3 regions of the Sphingomonas sp. 320_CC genome follow, and region 3 is predicted to be linked to each of the others. Evidence: predicted binding sites of a transcription regulator. Region 3 holds the regulator's gene; each other region holds the start of a gene.
The links. The regulator LexA, encoded in region 3, represses DNA repair genes until DNA is damaged. The targets are predictions, from matches to a motif close to GTTCCNCNCTTGTTCT.

Region 1: a site for LexA is predicted at 5,337-5,352, ahead of AC59GX_RS06025 (ATP-dependent helicase). Genes of this name have one in related genera too.
Region 2: a site for LexA is predicted at 2,471-2,486, ahead of uvrA (excinuclease ABC subunit UvrA). Genes of this name have one in related genera too.

Annotation. Positions count from the first base shown of each region.
Region 1 is NZ_JCAWAE010000001.1:1,289,494-1,299,126, forward strand. It holds gene AC59GX_RS06005 (L-fuconate dehydratase) at 1-908, opposite strand, end outside; gene AC59GX_RS06010 (fumarylacetoacetate hydrolase family protein) at 905-1,750, opposite strand; gene AC59GX_RS06015 (SDR family oxidoreductase) at 1,761-2,501, opposite strand; gene AC59GX_RS06020 (L-rhamnose mutarotase) at 2,614-2,955, shown strand; gene AC59GX_RS06025 (ATP-dependent helicase) at 2,977-5,259, opposite strand; gene AC59GX_RS06030 (GFA family protein) at 5,369-5,764, shown strand; gene AC59GX_RS06035 (UrcA family protein) at 5,967-6,296, shown strand; gene AC59GX_RS06040 (inorganic phosphate transporter) at 6,548-8,215, shown strand; gene AC59GX_RS06045 (glycosyltransferase family protein) at 8,327-9,274, shown strand; gene AC59GX_RS06050 (glycosyltransferase family 4 protein) at 9,190-9,633, opposite strand, start outside.
Region 2 is NZ_JCAWAE010000001.1:571,149-580,781, reverse strand. It holds gene uvrA (excinuclease ABC subunit UvrA) at 1-2,463, opposite strand, end outside; gene AC59GX_RS02600 (energy transducer TonB) at 2,688-3,497, shown strand; gene AC59GX_RS02595 (hypothetical protein) at 3,601-4,179, shown strand; gene AC59GX_RS02590 (GGDEF domain-containing protein) at 4,245-5,396, opposite strand; gene lpdA (dihydrolipoyl dehydrogenase) at 6,800-8,206, opposite strand; gene AC59GX_RS02580 (DUF1877 family protein) at 8,228-8,722, opposite strand; gene odhB (2-oxoglutarate dehydrogenase complex dihydrolipoyllysine-residue succinyltransferase) at 8,737-9,633, opposite strand, start outside.
Region 3 is NZ_JCAWAE010000004.1:526,557-536,189, reverse strand. It holds gene AC59GX_RS18045 (ComEC/Rec2 family competence protein) at 1-1,013, shown strand, start outside; gene lexA (transcriptional repressor LexA) at 1,679-2,353, opposite strand; gene AC59GX_RS18035 (molybdopterin molybdotransferase MoeA) at 2,422-3,603, opposite strand; gene AC59GX_RS18030 (energy transducer TonB) at 4,144-4,836, shown strand; gene moaC (cyclic pyranopterin monophosphate synthase MoaC) at 4,922-5,389, opposite strand; gene trpC (indole-3-glycerol phosphate synthase TrpC) at 5,386-6,162, opposite strand; gene trpD (anthranilate phosphoribosyltransferase) at 6,164-7,156, opposite strand; gene AC59GX_RS18010 (anthranilate synthase component II) at 7,153-7,836, opposite strand; gene AC59GX_RS18005 (hypothetical protein) at 8,021-8,425, shown strand; gene trpE (anthranilate synthase component I) at 8,577-9,633, opposite strand, start outside.

The DNA.
Region 1 (9,633 bases), on a different contig from region 3:
TGGCACATCTCGCCAGTCGCGACCTTCACCTCGCCGATCGCGTTGCGGATCGCCTGGTGGCCCAGGATATCGTCGGGGCTGGTCGGTTCCTCGATGAACCAGGGCTTCGCGAAGGCGAGTGCGTTCACCCATTCAATCGCCTGCGGGACGTCCCACACCTGGTTCGCGTCGATCATCAACTTGCGGTCGGGGCCGAGCACTTCGCGTGCGATCGTCAGGCGACGGATATCGTCCTCCAGATCGCGACCGACCTTGAGCTTGATATAGTCGAAGCCGGCATCGACCGCTTCCTGCGCGAGCCGCCGCAGCTTCTCGTCGGGATAGCCGAGCCAGCCGGCCGACGTGGTGTAGCAAGGGAAACCGGTCGCCTCGAGATCGGCGATCCGCTCGTCCTTACCTTCCGCCCGCTTGGTCAGCAGCGTGAGCGCGTCCTCCGGCGTGATCGCGTCGGTCAGATACCGGAAGTCGATCGTCCGGACCAGTTCCTCCGGGGTCATGTCGGCGACGAGGCGCCAGACGGGCTTGCCGACCGCCTTCGCCCAAAGGTCCCAGATCGCGTTGACCACCGCGCCGGTCGCGAGGTGGATCGCGCCCTTGTCGGGGCCGATCCAGCGCAACTGGCTGTCGCCGGTCAGGTGCCGCCACATTCGCCCCGGATTCTCGATGATCCAGTCGAGGTCGAGCCCGATGACGAGATGCCGCATCGCCTCGATCGCCGCGACGCAGATGTCGTTGCCGCGGCCGATCGTGAAGGTCAGGCCGTGACCTTCGAGCCCGTCCGTATCCGTGTCCAGCACGACATAGGCGGCCGAGTAGTCCGGATCGGGGTTCATCGCGTCGGACCCGTCGAGTCCCGCGCTGGTCGGGAAACGAAGGTCGATCGTGCGCAGGCCGGTGATGGTCGTCACGCGGCGGCGACCATCGTCTGTGTCTGTTCGCCGAGGCCATCGATACCGAGGCGGACCGTCTGGCCCGCACGCAGATAGACCGGCGGCTTCTGGCCCAGACCGACGCCCTTCGGCGTACCGGTCGAGATGATGTCGCCGGCTTCGAGCGTGCAGAAATCGCTGAGGTAGGAAACGATCGTCGCGACGTCGAAGATCATGTTGGCGGTGGTGCCGTCCTGATAGCGATGGCCGTCGACTTCGAGCCACAGACCCAGCTTTTGGGGATCGCCGACCTCGTCCGCGGTTACGAGCCAGGGACCGATCGGGCCGAACGTATCGCAGCCCTTGCCCTTGTCCCACGTACCGCTGCGCTCGAGCTGGAACGCGCGCTCAGACACGTCGTGGACGACGCAGTATCCGGCGACGTGCGACAGCGCGTCTTCCTTGGCGATGTGGCGGCCGGGCGTGCCGATGACGACGCCGAGTTCGACCTCCCAGTCGGTCTTTTCCGAGCCGCGCGGGATCTCGACATCGTCGTTCGGACCCTGGATCGCGCTGGTCCACTTGCCGAACACGACCGGCTCGGCGGGGAGGTCCATGTTGCTCTCGGCGGCGTGGTCCGAATAATTCAGGCCGATGCAGATGAACTTGCCGGTGCGCGTGACGCACGGCCCAATCCGCGGCGCGCCGTCGACCTTGGGCAAGGTCATCACGTCGAGCGCGGCGATCTTCGCGAGCCCCGCGGGCGACAGCAATTCACCGGCGATATCGCCGAGCTCGGCGGGCAGCGCGCGGATCGCACCGTCCTGGTCGAGGATGCCGGGCTTTTCCTCGCCGCGGGGGCCGTAACGCAGTAATTTCATCAAATGATCCTTAGTTGACCCAACCGCCGTCGATCACGTGGACCGCGCCGGTGGTGAAGCTCGATTCGTCGCTGGCAAGGTACAGGAACAGCGCGGCGATCTCTTCGGCGCGGCCCAGCCGGCCCATCGGCTGGCGCGCGACGAACGCGGCGTCGGCCTCGCTCACGGAAATGCCCTGCGTCCCTGCCTGCGAAACGATGCGTTCGCGCAGGGACGGGGTCTCGATCGTGCCCGGGCACACGCAGTTGCAGCGGATCCCGCGGCCGACGAAATCGGCTGCCACGGCCTTGGTCAGCCCGACCACCGCCGCCTTCGATGCGCCGTAGGCGTAGCGGTTGGGGATGCCCTTCACGCTCGACGCGATGCTGCTCATGTTGACGATCGCACCGCCGCCGCGCGCGAGCATGCCGGGCAGGAACGCGCGGGTCATGCGGTGCATCGCGTGGACGTTGAGGTCGAACGACAGCATCCAGTCGTCGTCGCTGCCCTGGAGAATATCGCCCGCCGCGACGAAGCCGGCGACGTTGGCCAGAATGTCGATATCGCCGATCGCGGCAGGCAGCGCGGCAATCGCGCTGGCGTCGAGCAGGTCGACGACCAGACGTTCGACGCCGTCGATCGCCTGCAGCGTATCGCCATCACGATCGAGCGCAAAGACCCGTGCGCCCTCGTCACGGAAGCGTTCTGCGGTGGCGCGGCCGATGCCTTGTGCCGCCGCGGTCACTACCGCGGTCTTGCCGGACAGTCTCATTCCATCTCCTGCGCGTCGTTGTGCGTTTTGTTGGTTTTATTAGTCAAAGTGACTTTTGAAAAGGGGCGGCGACGCTATTGTCGCGGGAGTACGCCGTATCGAAGGAGTTTCCGTGACGTATCGCATCGTGACCGCGCTGGACCTCGTCGACGACGCAGCCCTGATCGCCGCCTATCGCGAACGCCACGCGCCGGGCGCCGTGTGGCCCGAGGTCGTGCGCGACATCGTCCAGCGGGGGTATCGAGAGATGGAGATCTGGCAGATCGCCGACCGGCTCGTGATGATCGCCGAGGTCGAAGACGATTTTCCATGCGCGGCCGACCCGGCGTTGCAGCCGGTCGTCGCGTCCTGGGAGACGGCGATGGACGTGTATCAGAAGCCGATCGACGCGACCGGGCCGAAATGGGCGGTGATGGAGCGGATATTCTCGCTCGCCGATCAGACCGCCGGCTGATCCGTCCTTCTCCTCAGGTCGTTAGGGCGTGAGCGTCACGAAGCTGTCCATTACGCGCTTGCGGCCCGACTGTTCGAAATCGATCTCCAGCTTGTTGCCTTCGATCTCGGCGATCAGCCCGTAGCCGAACTTCTGGTGGAACACGCGCATGCCGAGCGACAGGTCGTCGCGGCCCTTGTTGCCGAGGCTGATCGCGCTGGAGCGGCTTTCGACGACGCGTGCGGGTTTGGTGGAGAAGGTGCTGCCGGTGCCTGATGCGCGCTGCCAGCCGGGACCGCGACCGGTGCCGCGCGCGACGTCCGCGAACGGATCGGCGCGGTCGGACCAATTGGCCTGCCAGAGGCTCGCGCCGCCGGACATCGTGGTTTCCGTGTCGATGTGTTCGGCGGGGAGTTCGGCGACGAAACGCGAGGGGATCGACGAGTTCCACTGGCCGTAGATGCGGCGATTGGCAGCGTGGATGATCACCGCAAGTCGGCGTGCACGCGTGATCGCGACATAGGCGAGACGACGTTCCTCCTCGAGGCTCTTCACGCCGCCTTCGTCCAAAGAGCGCTGCGACGGGAACAGGCCTTCCTCCCAGCCGACCAGGAAGACCGTGTCGTATTCGAGGCCCTTGGCGGCGTGAATCGTCATGATCGTGACCTGCGGGTCCTGCGCGCCGCCCTCGTTGTCCATCACGAGGCTGACATGCTCTAGGAAAGCGCCGAGCGAGTCGTACTCCTCCATCGCGCGGACGAGCTCGCTGAGGTTCTCCAGGCGGCCGGTCGCCTCGACCGACTTCTCGGCCTGGTACATCGCGGTGTAGCCGCTCTCGTCGAGCAACTGGCGGGCGAGTTCGGCGTGCGGCAGGCTGGTCGCCATGTCGCGCCAGCGGGCGATGTCGCCGACCAGTCGGCCGAGCGACTTCTTCGCCGCGCCGGTCAATTCGTCGGTGTCGAGGATGCGCGCGGCGGCGGTCGTGAGCGGCGTGCCGGTGGCGCGGGCGAGCTGATGGATGCGCGCGACCGCCTTGTCGCCGAGGCCGCGCTTGGGAACGTTGACGATGCGTTCGAAGGCGAGGTCGTCCGCGGGCTGGTTGACCACGCGGAGGTACGCCAGTGCATCGCGAATTTCGGCGCGTTCGTAGAAGCGGAAGCCGCCGACGATCTTGTACGGCATGCCGATCGCGATGAAGCGGTCCTCGAACTCGCGCGTCTGGTGCTGCGCGCGGACCAGAATCGCGACCTCGTCCAAGGACTTGCCGGAGCGGCGGACGATGTCGATCTCCTCGCCGACCCGCCGCGCTTCCTCGGGGCCGTCCCAGACGCCAATGACCTTGACCTTCTCGCCGACGTCGCGCTCGGTCCAGAGCTGCTTGCCGAGCCGTCCGCCATTGTTGGCGATCACGCCCGACGCGGCGCCGAGGATGTGCGGCGTGCTGCGGTAATTCTGTTCGAGGCGGATCACCTTCGCGCCCGGGAAGTCGCGTTCGAACTTCAGGATGTTCTCGACCTGCGCACCGCGCCACGAGTAGATCGACTGGTCGTCGTCGCCGACGCAGGCGATGTTCTTGCGTTCTTGCGCGAGCAACCGCAGCCAGAGATACTGCGACGAGTTGGTGTCCTGATACTCGTCAACCATGATGTATTTGAAGCGCTGCTGATACTGCGCGAGCACGTCGCGGTGCGTCTTCAGGATCACCAGCATGTGGAGCAGCAGGTCGCCAAAATCGCACGCGTTGAGCGCGATCAGCCGCGCCTGGTATTGCTGGTACAGTTCGCCGCCGCGACCGTTGGCATAGCGTTCGCTCTCGCCCGCATCGATGTCCGCGGGGACGAGGCCCTTGTTCTTCCACTGGTCGATCAGCCCGGCGAGGCTGCGCGTCGGAAAGCGCTTCTCGTCGATGTCGGCGGCGAGGATCAGTTGCTTTAACAACCGCAGCTGGTCGTCGGTATCGAGGATCGTGAAGTTCGATTGGAGCCCGACCAGTTCCGCATGGCGGCGCAGCATCTTGGCCGCGATCGCGTGGAAGGTACCGAGCCACGGCATCCCTTCGACCGCATCGCCGACCAGGCGACCGACGCGCTCGCGCATCTCGCGCGCGGCCTTGTTGGTGAAGGTGACGCTGAGGATCTCCGACGGCCACGCCTTCTTGGTGAAGATCAAGTGCGCGAGCCGTGCGGTCAGCGCCGCGGTCTTGCCCGTGCCGGCGCCGGCGATGATCAGGACGGGCCCGTCGGTGGTCAGCACCGCCTCGCGCTGCGGCGGGTTGAGACCGCGCAGATAGGGAGGCTCTGCTTGCGGCGCGGACGTTTGGGCGATCTGGTTCACCGGTGAACAGGTAGGGAACGGGGGGCGATGGGGCAAGCGGGTATGACTTGCGCGGTTCGACGATACGTGGAACAAGTTGAGAACATAGAGGGAGGCGGGCATGCTGGCGGGACGATGTCATTGCGGATCGATCAGCTATGTCGCGGAGGGCGAGCCCGAGCATCACGCGCTGTGCCATTGCGGCGATTGCCGGCGAAGCGCGGGAGCGCCGATGGTAGGCTGGATCGCATTCAGATCCGAACAGGTGACCATCTCGGGCGATCCGGTGACGTATGAATCGTCGGCAAGCGGTCGGCGTCAATTCTGCGGACGGTGCGGGACGGGACTATTCTATACCAATGCGGCGTATCTGCCGGGGATCATTGACGTGCAATCCTGTACGCTGGACGATCCCGAGGCGGTCGCGCCGGGTGCGCATATCCAGGTGGCCGACCGATTGGCGTGGATGGCGGATGTGGCCGCTCTGCCTGCGTTCGAGCGATATCCGGGGATGTGACCTAACGCCTCATCTAGAGTTTCGGCGCGTCGTCGGACCGTCGCCAAACCGTCGCGCGAGCGTAACGAATCACGGGTAGGGGATGCGCAGCGACGTGGTTCGTCGTCGGAGATGCCGCACCCAGAAAGGTGTCCCGACGCGCTGGCGCCGTCGCCCGCAGGCATAGCCTTGCGGACCGCAGGACCATTTGAGGAACATCATCATGAAGCTTTTCATCAGCGTCGCTTCGGCGGCGATCGTCGGCGCTTGCCTGTTTTCCACGGGTGCTTCCGCGAGTTCCGGGCGCGACCCGGTATCGGTGCGCGTGTCGCGCGCCGGGCTCGACCTGACCAGCGATGTCGGGCGCACCGCGTTCCAGCGCCGGCTGCGTTCGGCAATCGTCGGCGCCTGCCAATCGCACGGTGTTGGCCTCGCGGCGCTCGCCGACGCGCAGCAATGCCGCAAGGAGATGACCGCGGATGCGGACGTGAAGATGGTCACTTTGTTCGGCCGCAATGGCATGCAGCTCGCGAGCATCGGTGAAGCTCGGTGAATTAACTTACTCACGTCCGACGAAGTCGGTTCCGAACATCCTCCCCCGCAAGGGGGAGGTGGCGCGAAGCGACGGAGGGGGAGGACACGGAACGCACGTTGTCCTCTGCCTCCCCCTCCGTCTGGCGAGGGCCAGCCACCTCCCCCTGGCGGGGGAGGATTGTAGAGAGCGACGTCCCAAATAGGGTCGAACGATCGCTTGATTTACATCTGTCATAAGATTGTCATCGTAAGGGCCGACTGCACATTCCTATGGCAACCTCCACATTTGCACCCGATGCGGTGACGGCTGATTCGAGCGCTACCGCTGCGCCGCATACCGGTCCCAAGCTCGATCATGCGCTGCATCCGTCCGGGCGCTGGATATTCCTCGCCGTGCTGATCGGCGGGCTTGCCTATGCCGGGTTCAGCATCGCCTTCGATACCGCGCAGGTCGGCGAGAGCCTGGCGGGCGGGGCGTTCGCGTTTCTCGCGCTCGCGCTGCTGATCGCGCTCGGGTTCGAGTTCGTGAACGGGTTCCACGACACCGCCAACGCGGTCGCCACCGTCATCTACACGCATTCGATGCCCGCGCCGCTCGCGGTCGTGTGGTCGGGGTTCTTCAACTTCCTCGGCGTGATGCTGTCGTCGGGCGCGGTGGCGTATTCGATCGTCACGTTGTTGCCGGTCGACCTGATCCTGAACGTCGGCAGCGTCGGCGGGTTCGCGATGATCTTCGCGCTGCTGCTCGCGGCGATCCTGTGGAACCTCGCGACCTGGGCGGTCGGGCTGCCCAATTCGTCGAGCCATGCGCTGATCGGCTCGATCCTCGGCGTCGGCCTTGCCAACCAGATCATCAATGGCGGCGGCGCGGACGGCACGTCGGGCGTCGACATGGTGCAGGTCTGGAAGGTGCTCTCCGCACTCGCGTTCAGCCCGATCGTCGGGTTCGTCGGCGCGCTGTTGCTGCTGCTCGTGATGAAGCGGTTCCTGCGCGACAAGAAGCTGTACGAGGCGCCCGAGGGCCAGACGCCGCCACCGCGCGGCATCCGCGCGCTGCTGATCGGCACCTGCACAGCGGTCAGCTTCGCGCATGGCAGCAATGACGGGCAGAAGGGGATGGGGCTGATCATGCTCATCCTGATCGGCTGCGCACCGACCGCATATGCACTGAACCGGACGATGCCCGAGAGCGCGATGCCCGCATTCGTGCAGTCGGCGCAGGCTGCATCGGCCGCCTACCGCGCGCATGCCGACGGCGCGCCCGCCGACGTTGCGACTTCGCGTGCGCAGGTCACCAAGGCGCTGAAGAGTAAGCATGTCGCCGACCCGGTCATCTATGGCGCGCTGGCGACGCTGTCGGACGACGTGTCGAGCCGGATCGAAAGCTATGGGTCGCTGGGCAAGGTGCCGGCTGCCGCGACGCCGAACCTGCGCAACGACATGTACCTCGTGCTCGATACGACCAAGCTGATCGCCGAGGACAAGTCCGCGCAGAGCCGCTTCACCGCGCAGGAGATCACGACGCTCAAGAGCTATAATAGCGGGCTCGAACAGGGCACTCGCTATATCCCGACCTGGGTGAAGGTGACCGTCGCGCTGGCGCTCGGGCTCGGGACGATGGTCGGGTGGAAGCGGATCGTCGTCACTGTGGGTGAGCGGATCGGCAAGACGCATTTGACCTACGGCATGGGCGCGTCGGCCGAACTGGTCGCGGCGGCGACGATCCTGCTGGCGGTGAAATACGGCATGCCGGTGTCGACCACGCACATCCTGTCGTCGGGTGTCGCGGGCGCGAGCGTTGCGAATGGCGCCGGGCTGCAGCGTCGCACGGTCATGAACATGGCGCTTGCATGGGTGATGACGCTGCCGGTGGCGATGCTGCTGTCGGGTGGGCTGTATTGGCTGCTGCTGACGCTGGCGCATACGTTCGGGTATTGAGCGGCTCGGCCGTCATCCTGACGAAAGTCGGGATGACGGCGGTAGGTTAGATCGGAAGGGTGCCGGTCGCAGCGGGGGAACCGGTCCTTGGCGCCGCGGGTTGCCGGAGCCATGCGATTGCGATGCTCGATCTGTGGGAACTGGGACTGGCTCGTGCGCGAGGATTGGTTCGAGTGTAGCCACTGCCGCCTGCTTGTCCGCGACGTGAGCGAGGTCGGTGCGGTTGCCGACGAGATCGTCGCGCGGTTGGGAAGCGGGCTTGTCGACCTACAGCGCGATCCTGCGGAGCGCTGGATGCTCGACCCAGCCGGTTTGCGGAACGCGGCGTGGCGGTTCGGGTTCGAGGTGGAGCCGGTCGCTGTTGCGAAGGGCGACGTGCGCTTTCCCCCCGATTACCGTCCTGCCCAAGCGCATTCGGCTCCCGCGACGACTGTGCCGCACGCGATAGGGCTCGGCATCATGGCGCGGCCCGCCGACGCCAACGACATCGTCGAGATCGCGACCGATTATCGCACCGCGTTTGCCCAGATCGTCGTCCTGCTCGACGGCTCGGCAAACGAAGCAAGCGATCTCGCAGCGCGTATTCCTTGGGTGGAGGTCGCCCATCACCCTCTCGCCGACAATTTTGCCGCACAGCGGAACAGGCTCCAGGACGCGTTGCAGACCCGCTGGGTGTTGCAGATCGATACCGACGAGCGCCTCGACGGCGCTTTGCTCGACGCGCTTGGCTGGCTGGTCGCGGCGGCGGATCGCGACGAGTTGCGCTCGCTCGGCGTGTCGCGCCGCAACCTCGTCGACGGGGTGCAGTCCGCGTCCTATCCGGACATCCAGTACCGCCTCAATCGCAGCGATATCCGCTTTGCCGGCCGCGTCCACGAGCGCCCGGTCGTGCCGTTCGTCGAGAGTTCGCTGGCACTGGCCGGTGTGCTCGAACACCGGCTTGATGGCGAGCGGGTGCGCGAGCGGACGCGGATCTACGAGGCGATGTCGACCGGCGCGGGCAGGCCGGAGGACGAGGCGTTGCTGCTCGCCCCCTTCGATCCGATCGCGGTGCGATAGACCGCGCTCGTCTGCGCGGACAGGGTATCGCGCGTGAACATCCCCGACGCACGCCGGCTCGCCGCGGCGTAATGCGCGCGCAAGGCCGGGTCCTCGATCAGCCGCTGGATCTGCGTGGCGAGGTCGTCGCCGGTGCAGGCCTTGGCCAGTAATCCGGCACCGCTCTCGCCAATGAACAGCCGCGCGCTCGGGTCCTCGGCGCAGGCGACGACCGGTCGGCCGAACATCATCGCCTCCTGGTACACCAGCCCGAAGCTCTCGTAGCGCGAGGGTGCGACGATGACGTGGGCCGCACTCATCAGGTCGTGCAACGTCGGTTCGTCGACACGGTGATGGCAGCGCAGCCTGGTGCGTGCGGT
Region 2 (9,633 bases), on a different contig from region 3:
GGGGACCGCCTTGAAGAACTCGGCGGCGTCCTCGACCGTCATGTCGAGCACGTCGGCGATCGAATGGCCCTTGAACTTCACCTCGAGCGTCTCGCGATTGTAGCGCGCGCCGTGGCAGACGTCGCAGGTGACGTAGACGTCGGGGAGGAAGTGCATCTCGATCTTGAGCACGCCGTCGCCCTGGCACGCCTCGCAGCGGCCGCCCTTGACGTTGAAGCTGAAGCGGCCGGGCTTGTAGCCGCGCGCCTGCGATTCCGGCAGGCCGGCGAACCAGTCGCGGATCTGCGTGAAGCTGCCGGTGTAGGTGGCGGGGTTGCTGCGCGGGGTGCGGCCGATCGGCGACTGATCGATGTCGATGACCTTGTCGAGATACTGGAGGCCGGTGATCTTGTCGTGCTTGCCCTGGACGATGCGCGCGCCGTTCAGCTCGCGCGCGGCGGCGGCGTAGAGCGTGTCGATCGTGAAGCTCGACTTGCCCGAGCCGGAAACGCCGGTGATGCAGGTGAAGGTGCCGAGCGGCAGGCTGGCGGTGACGCCGCGCAGGTTGTTGGCGACCGCGTTGTGGACGGTGAGCTTCTTGCCGTTGCCTTTCCGGCGCGTGGTTGGGACCGGCACCTCGCGCGTGCCGTTGAGATAGTCGGCGGTGATGCTGCCCTTCGACTTGAGGATCTGCTTCAGCGTGCCCTGCGCGACGACCTGGCCGCCGCGGACGCCGGCGCCGGGGCCCATGTCGATGATGTAGTCGGCGGTGCGGATCGCGTCCTCGTCATGCTCGACGACGAGCACGGTGTTGCCGAGATCGCGCAGACGGCGGAGTGTCTTGAGGAGCATGTCGTTGTCGCGCTGGTGCAGGCCGATCGAGGGCTCGTCGAGGACGTAGAGCACGCCGGAAAGGCCGCTACCGATCTGCGACGCGAGGCGGATGCGCTGGCTTTCGCCACCGCTGAGCGTGCCGCTGGTGCGGTCGAGGTTGAGGTAATCGAGGCCGACATTGTTGAGGAAGCCCAACCGCTCGACGATCTCCTTGAGGATGCGTTCAGCGATCGCGTTCTGCTGGTCGCCGAGATGCTGCGGCATGTCGGTGAAGAAGGCGAGAGCATCGACCACCGATAAGTGGGTTGCGTACGAAATGTCCTTCATCGCGATCTTGACCGCGAGCGCTTCGGGCTTCAGGCGCGCGCCGCCGCAGACTTCGCAGGGGGCGGCGGACTGGTACTTGCTCAGCTCCTCGCGCATCCAGGCGGAGTCGGTCTGGAGCATGCGGCGGTTGAGGTTGCCGATGACGCCCTCGAACGGCTTGGAGACGTCGTATTTCTTCTTGCCGTCGATGAAGGTGAGCGTGACGGGCTTGCCCTTCGAGCCGTGCAGGATGGTGCTCTGGACCTCCGGCGGGAGGTCGGACCAGGGCGTCTCGATGTCGAACTTGAATTCGCGCGCGAGGCTGCCGAGGACCTGCATGTAGTAGGGCGACGGCGGGTTGGATTTCGCCCAGGGGACGACCGCGCCCTTCTTGATGCTGAGCATGTGATTGGGGACGACGAGGTCTTCGTCGAACAGCAGCTTCTCGCCGAGACCGTCGCAGGCCGGACATGCGCCCTGGGGGGCGTTGAACGAGAACAGGCGCGGCTCGATCTCGGAGATCGTGAAGCCGCTGACCGGGCAGGCGAACTTCTCGCTGAAGACGATGCGGCCGTCGGGGGCGTTGTTGCCGAGGATTTCGGACTTTGGCGTATGCGGTTCTACCGGGTCGGCGGGGTCGACATAGGCAAGGCCGTCGGCGAGTTTCAGCGCGGTTTCGAAGCTTTCCGCGAGGCGCGTGGCGATCTCGCCGCCGACGACGAGGCGGTCGACGACGACTTCGATGTCGTGCTTGTACTTCTTGTCGAGCGCGGGGGCTTCGTCGATGTCGTGGATCGTGCCGTCGATCCGGACGCGCGCGAAGCCCGCCTTCTGCCACTCGGCGAGTTCCTTGCGGTACTCGCCCTTGCGGCCGCGGACGACGGGGGCGAGCAGATACAGGCGCGTGCCCTCGGGGAGCGCCATGACGCGGTCGACCATCTGGCTGACGGTCTGCGCGGCGATCGGTTCGCCGGTGGCGGGCGAGTACGGGATGCCGACGCGCGCCCAGAGCAGGCGCATGTAGTCGTAGATCTCGGTGACGGTGGCGACGGTCGAGCGCGGGTTGCGCGACGTCGTCTTCTGCTCGATCGAAATCGCGGGCGAGAGGCCCTCGATGTGGTCGACATCGGGCTTCTGCATCAGTTCGAGGAACTGGCGGGCGTAGGCGCTGAGGCTCTCGACGTAGCGTCGCTGGCCCTCGGCGTAGATCGTATCGAACGCGAGGCTCGACTTGCCCGATCCGGAGAGGCCGGTGATCACCGTGAGCGTGTCGCGGGGGATGTCGATGTCGACGTCCTTGAGGTTGTGCTCGCGCGCGCCGCGTACGGAAATCTTGGTCAGCATGAGGCTGGTTCTACTTCTGTTCTGATCGGGAGACTAGTGGGAGAGATAGGAATGCATGAGGCCGGGTGCCAGTTCATCCGGGACGATCGATTGCGCAGCCGATTGCGCGACGGGCGATCAAGGCGTCGACGCGGCTTGCAACCAGGTGGCGTATTTTGGAGAACCGGCGAACGTGACGGGGTGCAAGGGGATGATGCGATGACGAGTATTTCCGGATGCCGCTGATGCTGGCGCTGGCCGCCGCTGCGGCGCTGGCGGAGCCCACGGCCGCGCCGTTGACTCCGGCGAGCAAGTGGAACGTCGATTATGGCGCGACCGCCTGCATGCTCGGCCGCACCTATGGCACCGGCAAGGCGGAGACGATTCTCGCGCTTCGTCGGCTGCCGCTGGCGTCGACGCTCGAGCTGATGGTCTACACCAATGATCGTGGCGTAACGATGCGGCTGGGCCAGGCGAAGATCGGCATCGTCGGCGGGGGATCGGATGACAGCCGGTACGAGAGTTATCCGACCCAGGCTTCGGGCAAGCGGATGACGCGCATGCAGGTCGATGCCACGCTGTTCGAAACGCTGCCCGCCGATGCCGTGCTGCGCATCACCCCGGACAAGATGTCGGGCTGGGCGTTCGCGATGCCAAATGCGAAGGCGGCATTCGAGGCCCTGGCCAAATGCAATGATTCGACGGCCAAGCATTGGGGCATCGACCCGACCGAGCGCGCGAAGATCGCCCAGCCTGCCAAGGCGACGACACGGCCCGAATACTGGATCGGACCCGACGATTACCCGAGGACGATCGTCGGCAAGGGTGCGCAGGGGACGTCGACGGTCCTGTGGACGATCGGCCTCGACGGGCGGGTTGCCGATTGCCGGCCCGTGGTGACGAGCGGCGAGGTCGAACTCGACAAGGCGGCCTGCAGCGCGATCATGCGGCATGCGCGCTACACACCCGCGCTTGGCTTCGACGGCAAGCCGATGGTCAGCCACGCGACACAAAAAGTGACGTGGCGATTGCCTGGCACCTGGTCCGGCAACTGATCGACCGTCGCGGCTGGACGGGGCGAAGGCGCCGGGGTTGCACTCCGGTATCGGTGTATTATCTTGTTCGTACACACCGAAGCGGAATGGCACAGAGGACGACATGGGCAAGAAGAAGGACGAGCGAAAGCGGCGCGAGCGCGAGGCCGAGATGGCCGCGGCTCAGGGGCACTCGAGTGCTGGGCATGAGGGCCATGCGCATGACGGGCACAAGCATGACGCGCACAGGCATGAGGGCCGGAAGCACGAGGGTCGCAAGCATGAAGGCGGCGCGCCGTTCGCGGGGATCGCTGCGACAATCGCGCGACAGATGGGGACACCGGTCGGACGCCAGATGATCGCGGCGGGGCTGATGGCCGCGGCGACGGCGATCTCGAAGCATGACGCGAAGTCGAGCGCTCGGCCGACGCCTCCGACGCCCCCTGCCCCGCCTTCCCCTGCCTCGTCCTCGGCACAGGCTGAGCCGGCAGCGTCGAAGGTCGAGCCGGACGTGGCGACGGAGTCGACCAGGCCTCAGGGCAATGGTCCGTTCGCCGGGGAGACGCGGGAGCCGCCACGGAGCGAGACGAACGCGCTGCCGCCGGAGTTCGCGAAGGTGCTGGACTCGGTTACGGTGGGGTTGGAGCGATTGTTCGTCGGGTTCGGCAAGCCGACCGCGAAGAAGGACCCGCCTGCCGCTTGAGTGTGCAGGGCCGCGACGCCGCGCGTGGCGTTGCGGCCCTTTCGGGGCGATCCAAAACTCGCGGCTCAGGCTGCCTTTATGTAGATGGCCGGTTGGCGGCGGTCGCCCTTTGCGAGGTACATCGCGCGGTCTGCGCCGGCGATGAGGTCGACGATCGGCGTGTTGGGCTCGCCCTCGACGACGCCGATGCTGACCCCGAGCGTGCCATGCGTGGCCATGCGCGGTGCCATGGCCTGTGCGAACCGGGTGGCGATACGGTTGCCGATCATGGTCGCGTGCGCCGTCGGGATGTCCGGCAGCACGCAGACGAACTCGTCACCGCCCCAACGGATCAGGTGGCCTTGTCGGCCGACGGCGTCGTGGGCGATCTCTGCAAAGCTGCGGAGCGCGGCGTCGCCGGCGGCGTGGCCGAGCGTGTCGTTGAGCGTCTTGAAGCGATCGAGATCAAGCATCATCACCGTCAACGTGCGCGGCGCATGGCGGCCGGCGAAGGTCTGCGCGATGCGGTCCAGGCCGGCGCGGTTGAACGCGCCGGTGAGCCAGTCGCGCTCCATCTGATCGAGCAGCAGGTTCTGGCCGCGCTCGGCCTGGAGGATCAGGAGCGAGAAGGCGCGGAAGATGATGAAGGCGATCTGCCCCGCCGCGAGCCAGGCGCCGAGATCGTCGTGACGACCGGTCAACTGCGTGCCGATCCGGTCGCCGTAAGCCAGCCAGGCGCGACCGAGGAACATCGGTATGGTGACCGCGAACAGCGCGGCGACGATCCAGCCGGTCTGTAGCGAGTCACGGCGCGCGAGACGGATGGCGACGATCACCACGACGAGGTCGAACCCGGCGCGGATGACGCTGAGATAGGCGACGCGGAGGTGGAAATGCGCCGGGTCGTGCGTGAACCAGAGGGGCAGGCCAAGGACCGCGGCGGTCGCCAGCATCGACGTCAGGCGCGCGTCGGGGCGGCTGAACTTCACGACCGCGCCGGCGATCAGCGCATAGCCCATCACCACTGCGGGGTTGCCGATGCTGGGCGCCAAGGGGAGACCGATCCGATCGTTGAGCACCGCCATCAGTGCGCCGCACCCGGCGATCAGGTGGCCGGCGCCCCATAGCCCTGCCCAGGACCCGAACCGACCGGTCGCGAGGGGGATGAGGTGGATGAACCCGGCGACCAGCATGCCGAGGCCTGCGACGACGTAGAGAGTGGAGAGATCGAGCGCCACGGAGACCTGCTTGTTCGTTCGTTGCGCGGACTAATAGGTTGGCTTTGCTAAGGATTGGTTCCGGTTGGGGTGGGGAAGGAAATTTGCGTGTTTTGGTTTGGGTGGGTTGGGGGTTGTGCGCGGGTGGCGATGAGGGGCGGGGCGGTGCCCAGGCGATAGGCGATGCCGAGGGCGGATGCGGTGGGTGTGCCAAGAATGTTTCCCCGCGAAGGCGGGGACCCAGACTGGGCTCCCGCCTTCGCGGGAGAACAGGGAGGCGGGCGGTATCGTTTGGGGCGGAGTGGCTCTGGCTTGACCGACGTTGTCGGGCGTTTCGTGCACGCCACTCCAGATTGCGCCCAGTTGTTGCGCCCCCTCCCCCGTCATCCCGGCGAACGCCGGGACCCATGGTCGCGGACCGGGCGATGGTGGGGCGATATCGCTGGGTCCGCCGTAACCGTGGGTCCCGGCGTTCGCCGGGATGACGGAAGGGGGTGTAGGTGGGTGAGTTTGAAAGGATTCCGGAGCTTAGGGCTTGGTGTGGGTGATGCCGTCAAAGACCTCGCAGATCGTGAGCTTGCGGCGGTTCACGCTGCCACTTGATCGCGCCCCCGCCCCCCTAACCTCCTTCCCCTACCCCTCTTACCCCCCCGTCATCCCGGCGGACGCCGGGACCCATGGTCGCGGACCGGGTCATGATGGGGGATATCATTGGGTCCACCGCAACCGTGGATCCCGGCGTTCGCCAGGATGACGGAAGGGGTGTGGGTTGGTGAGTTTGAGAGGGGTGCGGAGCTTGCGGCTTTGGAATGGGTGATGCCGTCAAAGACCTTGCAGATCGTGAACTTGCGACGGTTCGCGCTGCCGGTTGATCGCGCCCTTGCCCCCTAACCTCCTTCCCCTACCCCTCCTACCATCCCGTCATCCCGGCGGACGCCGGGACCCATGGTCGCGGACCGGATAGTGATGGGGGGATATCATTTGGTCCACCGTAACCGTGGGTCCCGGCGTTCGCCGGGATGACGGAAGGGGGTGGGTTGGGCTTTGCGGGTGGACGGGGGTGTGGCGAACTGGTGAACTGGTGAACTGGTGAACTGGTGAACTGGTGAACTGGTGAACTGCGAACTGCGAACTGCGAACTGCGAACTGGCGAACTGGCGAACTGGCGAACTGCGGCAACATCCATCCCCCGATCGAACTCAACCGTCGCCCCCTCCTCCACGTTCACCGCCTCGCCTGCATCTTCAACTCTCGCGCTGCAACGCCGAGAGGGCGCCGGTGGATTGCCACCGACGCCCTCTCAATCTTACTTCACTCGGTGATGCGCAGCCCTGCTTGGCCGGACAGGGGCAAAGCCCCTGTCGTCGGACGGCGCTGGAGCGCCGCCGGCCGGGCACGCCCTTTGGATTCACATTTAGCTTTTGCTAAATGTGAATGGGCTTGCCCTGAACCGCCATCGCCGCTTCCTTGATCGCCTCGGCATGCGTCGGATGCGCATGGCACGTGTAGGCGATGTCTTCGCTGGTCGCGCCGAATTCCATCGCGATGGCGGCTTCGGCGATCAGCGTGCCGGCGAGGCTCGAGACGATCCAGACGCCGAGGACGCGGTCGGTTTTGGCGTCGGCGATGATCTTCACGAAGCCGTCGGTGTCGCGGTTGGTCTTGGCGCGGCTGTTCGCGGCGAACGGGAACTTGCCGACCTTGATGCCACCAGATTCGGCGGTCTTGTCGCGCGCGGCCTCTTCCGTGAGGCCGACGCCGGCGATCTCGGGCATCGTGTAGACGACGCTCGGGATGACGTCCTCGTTGACGATGCCGGTCTGGCCGGCGATGTTTTCCGCGACCGCGACGCCCTCGTCCTCGGCCTTGTGCGCGAGCATCAGGCCGGGGATGCAGTCGCCGATCGCCCAGACGCCGTCGACCTTGGTGCGGAAGCTGTGGTCGGTTTCGATCTGGCCGCGCTTGTTGAGCTCGAGGCCGATGGCTTCGAGGTTGAGGCCGTCAACGTTGGCCTTGCGCCCGATCGAGACGAGCACCGCGTCGGCGGTCAGCGTCTCGGACGCGCCACCCGCGGCGGGCTCGACGGTGACGGTCGCGACGCCGTCAGCGACGGTTACGCCGGTGACCTTGGTCGAGAGCTTCAGCTCCATGCCCTGCTTCTTGAAGAGCTTGGCGGTCTCGCGGCGGACTTCGCCGTCGAAGCCGGGGAGGATCTGGTCGACGAACTCGACGACCGTGACCTTCGCGCCGAGACGACGCCAGACGCTACCGAGTTCGAGGCCGATCACGCCGCCGCCGATGACGACCATGTGCTCGGGGACCTTGGGGATCTCGAGCGCGCCGGTGCTGTCGACGACGGTCTTCTGGTCGACTTCGACGCCGGGGAGCGGCATGACCGAGGAACCGGTGGCGATGACGATGTTCTTCGCGGTGACCTTCTGGCCGGCGATGTCGACGGTGTGCGCGTCCTGGAACGCGGCCTTGCCCTTGAGCCAGGTCACCTTGTTCTTCTTGAACAGGAATTCGACGCCGCCGGTCAGTTCCTTGACGGCCTTGGCCTTCTCGGCGTGCATCTGGTCGAGGTTCAGGGTGACGCCCTGGAAGTCGATGCCGAACTTGGTGAGGTGGCCGCCCTTGGCCTCCTCGTAGATCTCGGAGGCGTGGAGCAGCGCCTTCGACGGGATGCAGCCGACGTTGAGGCAGGTGCCGCCCAGCGTCTCGCGGGATTCGGCACAAGCGGTGCGCAGGCCGAGCTGCGCTGCACGGATCGCCGCGACGTAACCGCCGGGGCCCGCACCGATCACGAGGACGTCATAGTCGTAGTCAGCCATTGTCTCTAATCCCGTTCATCATCATGCGAGGACCCGAATGGCCCCACAGCCGGCATCCGCGCAGGATGCCGCAAATCGGCGCAGGGCAGGAACACCCTGCAAGATATATTCGAGCGCCTCTGGTCCTTCATTTAGGAAGGAATCCGCGAGATACACGTCCTGGGCTGCCATCGCCGCGGGATCGTACCGTTGCGCCAAACTACCGTCGTCCAGCGCTTTGAGCGCCGCATCGAATGTCACCATGCGCTCGGGCGGCACGATCGAATATTCGAGCGAGCCGATACCGTCGCTGCTTTGCATCGGCGTTTCCTCGGCGATGATCCCGAGCGCGTGCCCCATCCCATAGGCTTCGCCCGTCAGCATAAAGTGCAGCGCCTGCCACGCCTTATCGAACTCAACGAGATCCTGGTCCGGTGCGGCGTCATCGAAAACGAAATCCGGAACACCGCGCGGGTCGGCTTGAAGACGCGCAATATCAGCAATGCTGGCCCGACGGAGGTACATTACCATGCCCATCGGGCCAGTCTCCCTTAAAGGTCGATAAGAATCCGCGTCGGATCCTCGATAGCATTTTTCAGCGCCACCAGGAACGTCACGGCTTCGCGGCCGTCGATCAGGCGGTGGTCGTAGCTGAGCGCCAAATACATCATCGGGCGAATGACGATCTGGCCGTTGACGACGACCGGGCGCTCCTCGATGCGGTGGAGGCCCAGCACCGCCGACTGCGGCGGGTTGATGATCGGGGTCGACATCAGCGAGCCGAACACGCCGCCGTTCGAGATCGTGAAGGTGCCGCCCTTCATCTCGTCCATCTTGAGCGCGCCTTCCTTCGCGCGCTTGCCGAAGTCGCCGATCGTCTTCTCGATCGTCGCGACCGACATCTGGTCGGCATCGCGGATCACGGGGACGACGAGGCCGCCCGGCGACGAGACCGCGACCGAGATGTCGGCATAGTCGTGATAGACAATGTCGTCACCGTCGATCGACGCGTTGACCGACGGGATGTCGCGCAACGCCATCGTCGCGGCCTTCACGAAGAAGCCCATGAAGCCGAGGCGAACGCCGTGCTTCTTCTCGAACAGGTCCTTGTACTTGGCGCGTGCCTCGATCACCGCGGTCATGTCGACGTCGTTGAACGTCGTCAGCATCGCGGCGGTGTTCTGCGCTTCCTTGAGGCGCTTGGCGATCGTCTGGCGGAGGCGCGTCATGCGGACACGCTCTTCGCCGCGACCCGATGCGGCGGCGGGCGCTGCTGCCGGAGCGGGCGCTGCGGCGGGCGCAGGTGCTGGCTTGCTCGACGCGGCGGCGGTCACGTCTTCCTTGGTGATGCGACCGTCGCGGCCGGTGCCCTTGACCGTGCCGGGGTCGACGCCGTGCTCGAGGACCGCGCGGCGGACCGAGGGGGACAGAGCTGCGGGGGAGTCGCT
Region 3 (9,633 bases):
GCGCGTTCTTCGGCCCGCATGACGAAGGGCGGGGACGCAAGCTGGCGCGGGGTGTCGCATCGCTGCTGCTCACGGGGCTGCTGGTCGAATTCGCACTGATGCCGATCGCGGTCTATCATTTCCACAAGGCGGGGCTGTACGGCGCGTTCGCCAACATCGTCGCGATCCCGTTGACCACGTTCGTCGTGATGCCGCTGGAGGCGCTGGCGCTGCTGCTCGATGCGGGCGGCTTCGGCGCGCCGATCTGGTGGCTGGTCCAGCGCTCGCTCGATGCGCTGCTGTGGCTCGCGCATATCGTGGCCAGCGCTCCCGGCTCGGTGCGGTCGTTGCCCGCGATGCCGACGGCGGCGTTCGTGCTCATGATTGTCGGGGGGATTTGGATCGCGCTGTGGCGGACTTGGTGGCGTCGGTTGGGTATTCTGCCGCTCATGGTCGGCGCGATCTGGGCGCTGACCACGCCAGCGCCTGACGTTCTGGTGACGGGAGACGGTCGCCACGTCGCGGTACGAACCGCGGCGGGGCTGGCAATGCTGCGTGACCGGGCAGGCGACTATACGCGCGACATGCTCGCCGAGAATGGCGGGGTGGACGGCGAGCCGCTCCTGCTCGCGGACCAACCCGATGCCCGGTGCAGCCGCGATCTGTGCGTCACCGATATCGCCGCGCGTGGGCAGATGTGGCGGATACTTGCGACGCGCAGCGCCTATATGGTTCCGATTGCTGAGTTCATCGCCGCCTGTCAGGGCGCCGATATTGTCGTCAGCGAACGCGGTCTGCCGAGACGGTGTGTACCGCGGTGGTTGAAACTGGATCGTCGTGTACTCCGGCGTACGGGGGGCGTCGCGCTGACCTTGGGGAGCGGGACAGTCGTGACCATCCTGAACGCAGGTGATCGTCACCCTTGGCGCGATCCGCCTCTCCTCGAACGCACCGCGCATTCGTTCAGGCCGCGCTATGACCGGTTTCACGGTACTGCGCCGGCGTTTCGTGCCAGCCGAGGCCGTCAAAAGTAGAAATGTTCACGTGAAGGCGCACAGTTGCGAAGGTGATGCGATTCGGGAGACCTTCACACCTTCATGAACGATGAGCCGACGTCGGTTTTTCCGTGGTCTGCGAAGACAAATAGACGCCAATCTAAGCACCACATCTTCGCGCCTTTGCGCCTTCGCGTGAACAAAATCATCCGTCATCACCTGCGATCGCAGTGCGAAGAATTTGTTCACGCGGAGACGCGGAGCCGCGGAGAATTTTGATACGATGGATGAATCGGGCTGGCTATTGTTCAGTCTCACTACCGAAGGCATTGGAACAGCTTCATCCCTCCCCGAACGCAACACCTCCGCGTCTCCGCGCGAACCAATTCTTCGGCTGCGCGGGGGGCAGATGGCGATATGTTCGCGCAAAGGCGCGGAGGCACAGATATTTAGGGTTCGAGTCGAGGTCGCGCTTATGCATCGAAGCGGGACAGAGTCTTCCGGACGCTTGGCGGTCTTTGCTTGGGCATATCGAAGAACTGTCTCGGACAACTCCGAGTACATCGCTTAATTTGCCGATCAGACCGGTCGCTGTCGCTAGCGGGAGAGAGCGACTTGGCTCACCAGCTTGAGCGGGCACTTTTCCTAAGCAGCTAAAACAGAGACCGGCCTGCGCGATGATAACGCAGGTCGGTCTCCGCGACTCAGTCGTAGCGGCGGAGGATGCCGGAGAGTTTGCCTTGGACGCGGACCTGGGCGGGGGCGTAGCGTTGGGGGTCGTAGGCTCGGTTTGCCGGGTCTAAGCGGACCATGGCGCCTTCGCGGCGGAAGTATTTGAGGGTGGCTTCGCTGTCTTCGATCAGCGCAACGACGATCTCGCCGTCTCTCGCCGTTTCGGTGCGGCGGATCAGGGCGTAGTCGCCGTCGAGGATGCCCGCTTCGACCATCGAGTCGCCCGAGACTTCGAGAGCGTAGTGTTCGCCGGTGCCGAGCAGCGCGGCGGGGACGGCTAGCATGGTGCTGCCTTCGAACGCCTCGATCGGGACGCCGGCAGCGATGCGGCCGTGGAGGGGAATCTCGATGACGTCGTTGGCCGGTTGCGGGGTCGCGGCGGCGGGAGCTGCCTTGACGTTCGATGCCTTTGACGGCGCCTTTTTCTCCGCACGTTCGGGCATGCGCAACACTTCGAGCGCGCGCGCGCGGTTCGGCAGGCGGCGGATGAAGTTGCGCTCCTCGAGCGCGCTGATCAGACGATGGACGCCCGACTTCGATTTGAGGTCGAGCGCGTCCTTCATCTCCTCGAACGACGGCGAGACGCCGGTTTCGTTGAGGCGATCGTTGATGAAGCAGACGAGTTCGTGCTGCTTGCGCGTGAGCATGGCGGTTCTCCGTCCGGAACAGACTGGGAACTTCTATGGAACATAACTAACGCCGTCAAGCGTCCGTATCACGCGATTACGAGGATTTCGGCCGATTCGCCGGTCCTCGCGACGGGAGCGTTGCCGGGGCGGACGATGAGGCAGGTCGAGCGGGCGAGTGTCAGCAGCATCGAACTGTCCTGTATCGTCGAGGCATAGGCTTTCCCGTCGCGCAGTTCGGCGCGGAGATAGTCGGTGCGGGCGTTGTTGGCGGGCAGGTCTTCGCCGAGCAGCGCGTGGGTCGACTGGGGGAGCGGGTCTCTAGCGCCGGCCATGTGCGCGACGACGGGTTTGACGAACAACGTCGCGGTGACGAACGCGGAGACCGGATTGCCGGGGAGGCCGAGTACCATCATCTCGCCGATCCGGCCGGCCATCATCGGCTTGCCGGGGCGCAGGGCGATCCGCCAGAAGTCGATGGTGCCGCCGGCGGCTTCGATTGCCGGGCGGACGAGGTCGTGGTCGCCGACCGACGCGCCGCCGGTAGTGACTAGCAGGTCTGCCTCGACGCTGGCGAAGGCTTCGCGGAGGATCTCGAGATTGTCGGGGAGGATGCCGAGGTCGATGATGTCGACGGGCATGTCGGCGAGCATCGCGGCGAGCATAATCCCGTTCGATTCGGGAAGCGCGACGCCGTCGGTGGTCGAGCCGGGGGGGACGAGTTCGTCGCCGGTGGCGGCGACGGCGACGCGGACGCGGCGGTTGACGGTGAGGCTGCCGTGGCCGCCGGTTGCGGCGACGGCGATGCGCGCGGGGCTGAGGCGATCGCCCGCGGCGATCAGGCGGGTGCCGGTGGAGAAATCGAGGCCCTTGCGGCGGGTGTTGCGGCCGAGCGTCGGGGGGCCTTCGCCGGCCAGGATCAGGGTTTCGCCATCACGCTGGGCTTCTTCCTGGACCATGACGGTGTCGGCGCCGTCGGGCATTGCGGCACCGGTGAAGATGCGGGTGGCTTGGCCGGGGGCGACATGGCCTGCGAAGGGGCGGCCGGCTGCGCTTTCGCCGATGACGGTCCAGGGGCCGGGGAGGTCGGCGTAGCGGATCGCGTAGCCGTCCATCGCCGAGAGGTCTGCTGCCGGTTGCGTGCGGCGGGCGAGGATGTCCTCGGCGGCCCAGCGGCCGGCGGCTTCGCGTAGCGTCACGGTCTCGTGGCCGACGCGGGGGGCCATGGCGAAGAGGCGGGACTGGGCTTCGGCGACGGGGACTAGGGTCATGCTTTTGGCTCTGATATTACGTGGTTTTCCTGCTGGAAGTGCAGGAAGTTCACACGCTGGGAGACATTTGGCGGGTGCGGTTCTGAGATTCAGGTTTGGAACGGTCTCGTCCGGTAGAAGGTCCGGCGGGAGGGGGTGAGTTTTGGCGTATCTGGCGCTTTGCCATGGGTTTGGAACGTAGGACAGGTGTTGTTGGGGTTGCGGCAGGACGGCGGGGCGATCGGCGCAGCCACTGCCTCGAGGGGCGGGAGTCCAGTCTGGGTCCCCGCCTTCGCGGGGAAACAGGGTTGGGCGGGGCGGTCGCGTTGAATTACCGCGGCTTTCCCAACTGGGCCCCGGCCTTCGCCGGGGTGGTGTTGATAGTGCTCCACTGTTTTCTCCGCGGCCCGACGCGGAGTTCGGGATAGTCGTCGATCACCTCTTCGCACGCTCGGCCAGCGCGGGTTCATCGCTTGCGGGGCTTTGTTTGGGGGAAAGAGACACCAGATCAGCATGATGACACGCAATCAGCCTCGGGCGAGAGACAGGATCGGGGCGGCGGTGGGTGCTGTCCTGTTGCCGGGGGTGCTGGGCTATGCCCTGCTCAATGGGCTGGTGGTGCCGATGTCGGCGGCGGTGAGTGATGCGTTGAAGGTGTTCGATGCGGCGCCGCGTCCGCCACCGCCGCCCGAGGAGAAGGTGAGGCCTCGGCCTTCGCCTAGCCGGAAGCCGGAGGGGGCTGCGTCGCCTCCTAATTTGAAGTCGAAGGCTACCGAGGTGGTGGCGCCGCCTCCGGTGGTACCGGTTGTGGTGCCGCCGCCTGTCGTGGTTGCGGAGAAGGCTGGAGTGGGGGCGCAGGCGACGGCGGGAGCTTCGGATATTCGCGGGCCGGGGACCGGGAGTGGGGGGATCGGCAATGGCACCGGGAGTGGGGGATATGGCGATGGCGACGGCGGGGGTGGCGAGGAGACGCCGCCGCGGTGGCGAAAGGGGCGGTTGAAGGATTCGGATTATCCGGATGACGGTGCGGAGACCGGGATCAGAGGGCGCGTATTCGTGCGGTACGTGGTTGAAACCAATGGGCGCGTGTCGGGGTGTCGGGTGACTCGGTCTAGCGGGAGCCGGGAGCTTGATGCACTGACCTGTCGGTTGATCGAGCAGCGGTTTCGGTATGACCCTTCGCTGGATGCGGCGGGGCGACCAGTTGAGTCTACGATCGTCGAGAGCCACGACTGGTCTATCGATGATGACTGAAAGCTAGGCGCGTTCTGCTTGGCTTGCCCTCACCCTCGCCGCCTTTGGCGTCTTTCCCTCTCCCCTTTGGGGCGAGGGTTTTGTTTTAGGCGGTCCAGTCGCCGGATTTGCCGCCGGACTTTGCGCGGACGCGGATGTCAGTGAGGACCATGCTCTTGTCGATCGCTTTGGCCATGTCGTAGATCGTCAGGAGCGTTACCGTGGCAGCCGTCAGAGCTTCCATCTCGACGCCTGTCTTGCCTTCGGTCGAGGCCGTGGCGGTGGCGGTTACGCCGGTTTCGTCGACGACCAAGTCGATTTCCACCTTCGTGAGCGGGAGCGGGTGGCAGAGGGGGATGAGGTCGCTGGTGCGCTTGGCGGCCATGATGCCCGCGACGCGCGCGACAGCCAGGACGTCGCCCTTTTTCGCGGTGCCGGCGCCGATCGCTGCGGCGGCTTCGGCGGACATGGTGATGCGGCCGGAGGCGATGGCTTCGCGGGCGGTGACGGCCTTGCCGCCGACGTCGACCATGCGGGCCGCGCCGGCTTCGTCGATATGGGTGAGGCCGGTCATCCCACCAGCGCCCGTGTAGCCGCTTCGACATCGTCCTGGCGCATGAGCGCTTCGCCGATCAGGAAGCAGTGGATGTCGTGTTCGGCCATCGCGTCGAGTTCCGCGCGCGTCGTCAGGCCGCTTTCGGCGACGAAGGTGCAGTCCTTGGGCGCCTTGCCGACGAGGTCGTAGGTGCGCTGGAAATCGACCGAGAAGTCGCGCAGGTCGCGGTTGTTGACGCCGATCAGGCGCGACTTGAGCCTCAGCGCGCGCTCCATCTCGTGCGCGTCGTGGACTTCGACCAGCACATCCATGCCGCATTCGAGCGCGGAGGCTTCGATCTCGGCCATCTGGATGTCGTCGAGTGCTGCGACGATGATCAGGATGCAGTCGGCACCGATCGCGCGCGCCTCGGTCGACTGCCATGGGTCGACCATGAAGTCCTTGCGCAACACGGGGATCGAGACGGCGTCGCGCGCCGCGGTCAGATAGGCGTCGGAGCCCTGGAACCACTTTTCGTCGGTCAGCACCGACAGGCACGCGGCGCCGCCGGCTTCGTAGGCGCGAGCGTGGGCTACGGGATCGAAGTCGGCGCGGATCAGGCCTTTCGAGGGACTGGCTTTCTTGACTTCGGCGACCAGCGCGTAGCCGGTCTTGGCGTCAAGCGCGGCGCGGAAGCCGCGCGGCTTCGACATGCGGGCGATGCCGGCGTCGATGTCGGCGAGCGAGGTGGTTGCCTTGCGCGCGGCGACTTCGGCGCGCTTGGTCTCGAGGATACGGTCGAGCATGGTCATGTCAGTAGGCGATCCAGCGGGCGAGCAGCGCGTCGGCGCTGCCGGTGTCGAGGGCGGCGGCGGCCTTGGCCGCGCCGTCGACGAGAGTGGGGACGGTGCCGGCGACCATCAAGGCGGCGGCGGCGTTGAGCAGGACGGCGTCGCGGTAGGCGCCGGTCTCGCCCTTGAGCAGGTGGCGGAGCGCGTCGGCGTTGTGGTGCGCGTCGCCGCCGCGGATGTCGGTGATGGCGTGGCGGGTGAGGCCGGCGTCTTCGGGCGTGACCTTGCCGGGGAGCGCGACGGTGCCGACCGAGGCGACGATGCTGGGGCCGGCGCCCGACAGTTCGTCGAGGCCTTCTTCGCCGGAGACGACGAGCGCGGCTTCGGTGCCGAGCTGTTCGAGGGCTTCGGCGTAGAGCGACACATAGTCGGGGCGGGCGATGCCGATGAGCTGGCGGGTGGTGCCCGCCGGGTTGGCGAGCGGGCCCATCAGGTTGAAGATCGTCCGCTTGCCGATGCGTTGGCGGATCGGGGTGATGCGCTTCATCGCCGGGTGGTGGTTGGCGGCGAAGAGGAAGGCGATGCCGATCTCGTTGAGGCTTGCCTCCGCGGTGGCGCCGGCGCGGTCCATGTCGAGGCCGAGGACTTCCAGCGTGTCGGCGGCGCCGGCCTTGCTGGAGGCGGCGCGGTTGCCGTGCTTGGCGACGGGGACTCCGCACGCGGCGACGACGAGCGCGACGGCGGTCGAGACGTTCAGGGTGTGGTGGCCGTCACCGCCGGTGCCGCAGACGTCGATCGCGCCGGCGGGGGCGTCGATCGGGATCATCCGGTTGCGGAGCGCGCGTGCGGCTTCGGCGATCTCGATGCTGGTTTCGCCGCGGGTCGCGAGATCGGTGAGGAAGGTGGCGATCGCGCGGTCGCTGGCGCGGGCGTCGAGGATGTCGGCAAACGCTTCTCGGGCGGATTCGCGCGAGAGGGGGGAGCCGGGGTCAGGCAGGAGCGTGGTGGTGGTCACATTACCCTCCCGCTTGCGGGAGGGGTCAGGGGAGGGGCGTCCTGTCCAGCCGAGGTCGTGAGCGCGGCGCGGCCCTCCCCCGACCCCTCCCGGAGGCGGGAGGGGAGTTGGTGGGGAATGTTCGCCATCTTCAGGAAGTTGGCGAGCATTTCGTGGCCGTGTTCGGTGGCGATGCTCTCCGGGTGGAACTGGACGCCGTGGATCGGCAGCGTCTTGTGGCGGAAGCCCATGACCGTGCCGTCCTGCGCGGTCGCGTTCACCACCAGTGTGTCGGGGACCGCGTTGACGATCAGCGAGTGATAGCGCGTGGCGATGAACGGCGAGGGCAACCCAGCGTACAGCCCGGTGTCGTCGTGGACGACGGGCGAGGTCTTGCCGTGCATCAGGCCGCCGCGCTCGACCTTGCCGCCGAAATGCTGGCCGATCGCCTGGTGGCCGAGGCACACGCCAAGCAGCGGCTTGCCGGCGTCTGCGCACGCGGCGACGAGGTCGAGGCTCACGCCTGCCTCGGTCGGCGTGCAGGGGCCGGGGGAAATAAGGAACGCGTCCGCGCCCGACGACAGAGCCTGCCCGGCGGAGATCGCATCGTTGCGGACGACTTCGACCTCGGTACCCAGTTCCATCAGATAATGGACGAGGTTCCAGGTGAAGCTGTCGTAATTGTCGACGACGAGGATCATGGCGCCGCCATAGCCGATGCGGGGCGCGGTGCAACAGCGCTCGGCCGGGACGGTTCGGCGCTAATTGTCCTCGGCAAGGTCGCGAACGGCGTTGGTGGTTCCTATATCGCCTGGGTAGGCGACTATCATTCAGTGCGGAGCAATGCTGCATGACGGACGTTATTCGCTCAAAGGAGCCTGATCCATGTTTCGTACCGCCGTCCTCGCCGCACTGATCGCATTCCCCGCCATGGCGTACGCGCAGGAGGCGCAGGTCGACACGCCGCCGCAGCGCATTCGCAGCGTGACGCTGACCGGGGACCAGGCGTGCCCGAAGTCGACCGCGGGTGAAGTCGTGGTGTGTTCGACGCTCGACCAGCCGTATCGCATTCCGAAGCAGTTGCGCGACGACAAGCCGATCGCGGCGCAGAACCAGAGCTGGGTCAATCGTGCGGCGTCGATGGATCAGCTCGGGCGTGTTGCCGGCGGGTTGCCGGATACATGCTCGGCGGTAGGGACTGGTGGCCAGTCGGGCTGCTTCCTGGCGCGGAACAATGCCTATGCCCAGGAGCGCCGTGCGCCGGCTAGCGAGACCACGACTACGCCGTAAGCTTTCCCGTAAGAGATATTTGAGATTTACACCCCCCCGGCGAAGGCCGGGGCCCAGTAAAGGGCGGCGCCAACGGATCGCTGCGCTTAGTTACTACGGCCTTTCCAACTGGGCCCCGGCCTTCGCCGGGGTGGTGATAATGGGCTGTGATCTACTGACCGAAGCCTGGAGCTTTCGCTCGACCGACAGCCTCGCGCGCAGCGGCGAGAATCGCGCCGGCCTTGGCTTCGCATTCGCGTTGTTCGTATTCGGGAATACTGTCCGCGACGATTCCCGCACCGGCCTGGACATGGATCGTGCCGTCCTTCACCACCGCGGTCCGCAGCACGATGCACGAGTCCATCGAGCCGTCGGGCGAGAAATAGCCGACTCCGCCCGCATACGCGCCGCGGCGTTCGGGTTCGAGTTCGGCGATGATTTGGCAGGCGCGGACTTTGGGCGCGCCGCTGACCGTGCCGGCTGGGAAGCCGGCGAACAGCGCGTCGAGCGCGTCCTTGTCGGGGGACAGCGTGCCGACGACGTTCGAGACGATGTGCATGACGTGGCTGTAGAATTCCACGCCGTAGCTGGCTGTCACCTTCACCGAACCCGGCGACGCAGCACGGCCGACGTCGTTGCGGCCGAGATCGAGGAGCATCAGATGCTCCGCGCGCTCCTTGGGGTCAGCGAGCAGGCTGATGCGGTTCGCTTCGTCCTCGGCGGCGGTCTTGCCGCGTGGGCGCGTGCCGGCGATCGGGCGGATCGTGACTTCGTCGTCGCGGACGCGGACGAGGATTTCAGGGCTCGAGCCGATCAGCGCGAAGCCGGGGAGGTCGAGGTGGTACAGGAACGGCGACGGATTGATGCGGCGTAGCGAGCGGTAGAGCTCGAACGGCGGCAGCGCGAACGGCGTGCTGAAGCGCTGCGCGAGCACGACCTGGAAGATGTCGCCGGCGAGGATGTAGTCCTTCGCGGTGGCGACCATCTTGCGGTAGCGGCCTTCGGGGAGCGCTGGCGTGTAGGTCGGTTCGGCGACGTCGGCACGGATCGGCGCGGGGACGGGGGTGCTGGCGAGCTTGGCGGCGACCGCGTCGAGGCGCTCTTCGGCTTCGGTCACGATCGAGTCGGCATCGCGTGCGGGATCGGGCCAGGCCGGCGCGACGAGGTAGAGCGCGTCGGTCAGACGATCGAACACCAGGATGACGGTCGGCCGTACGAAGATCATGTCG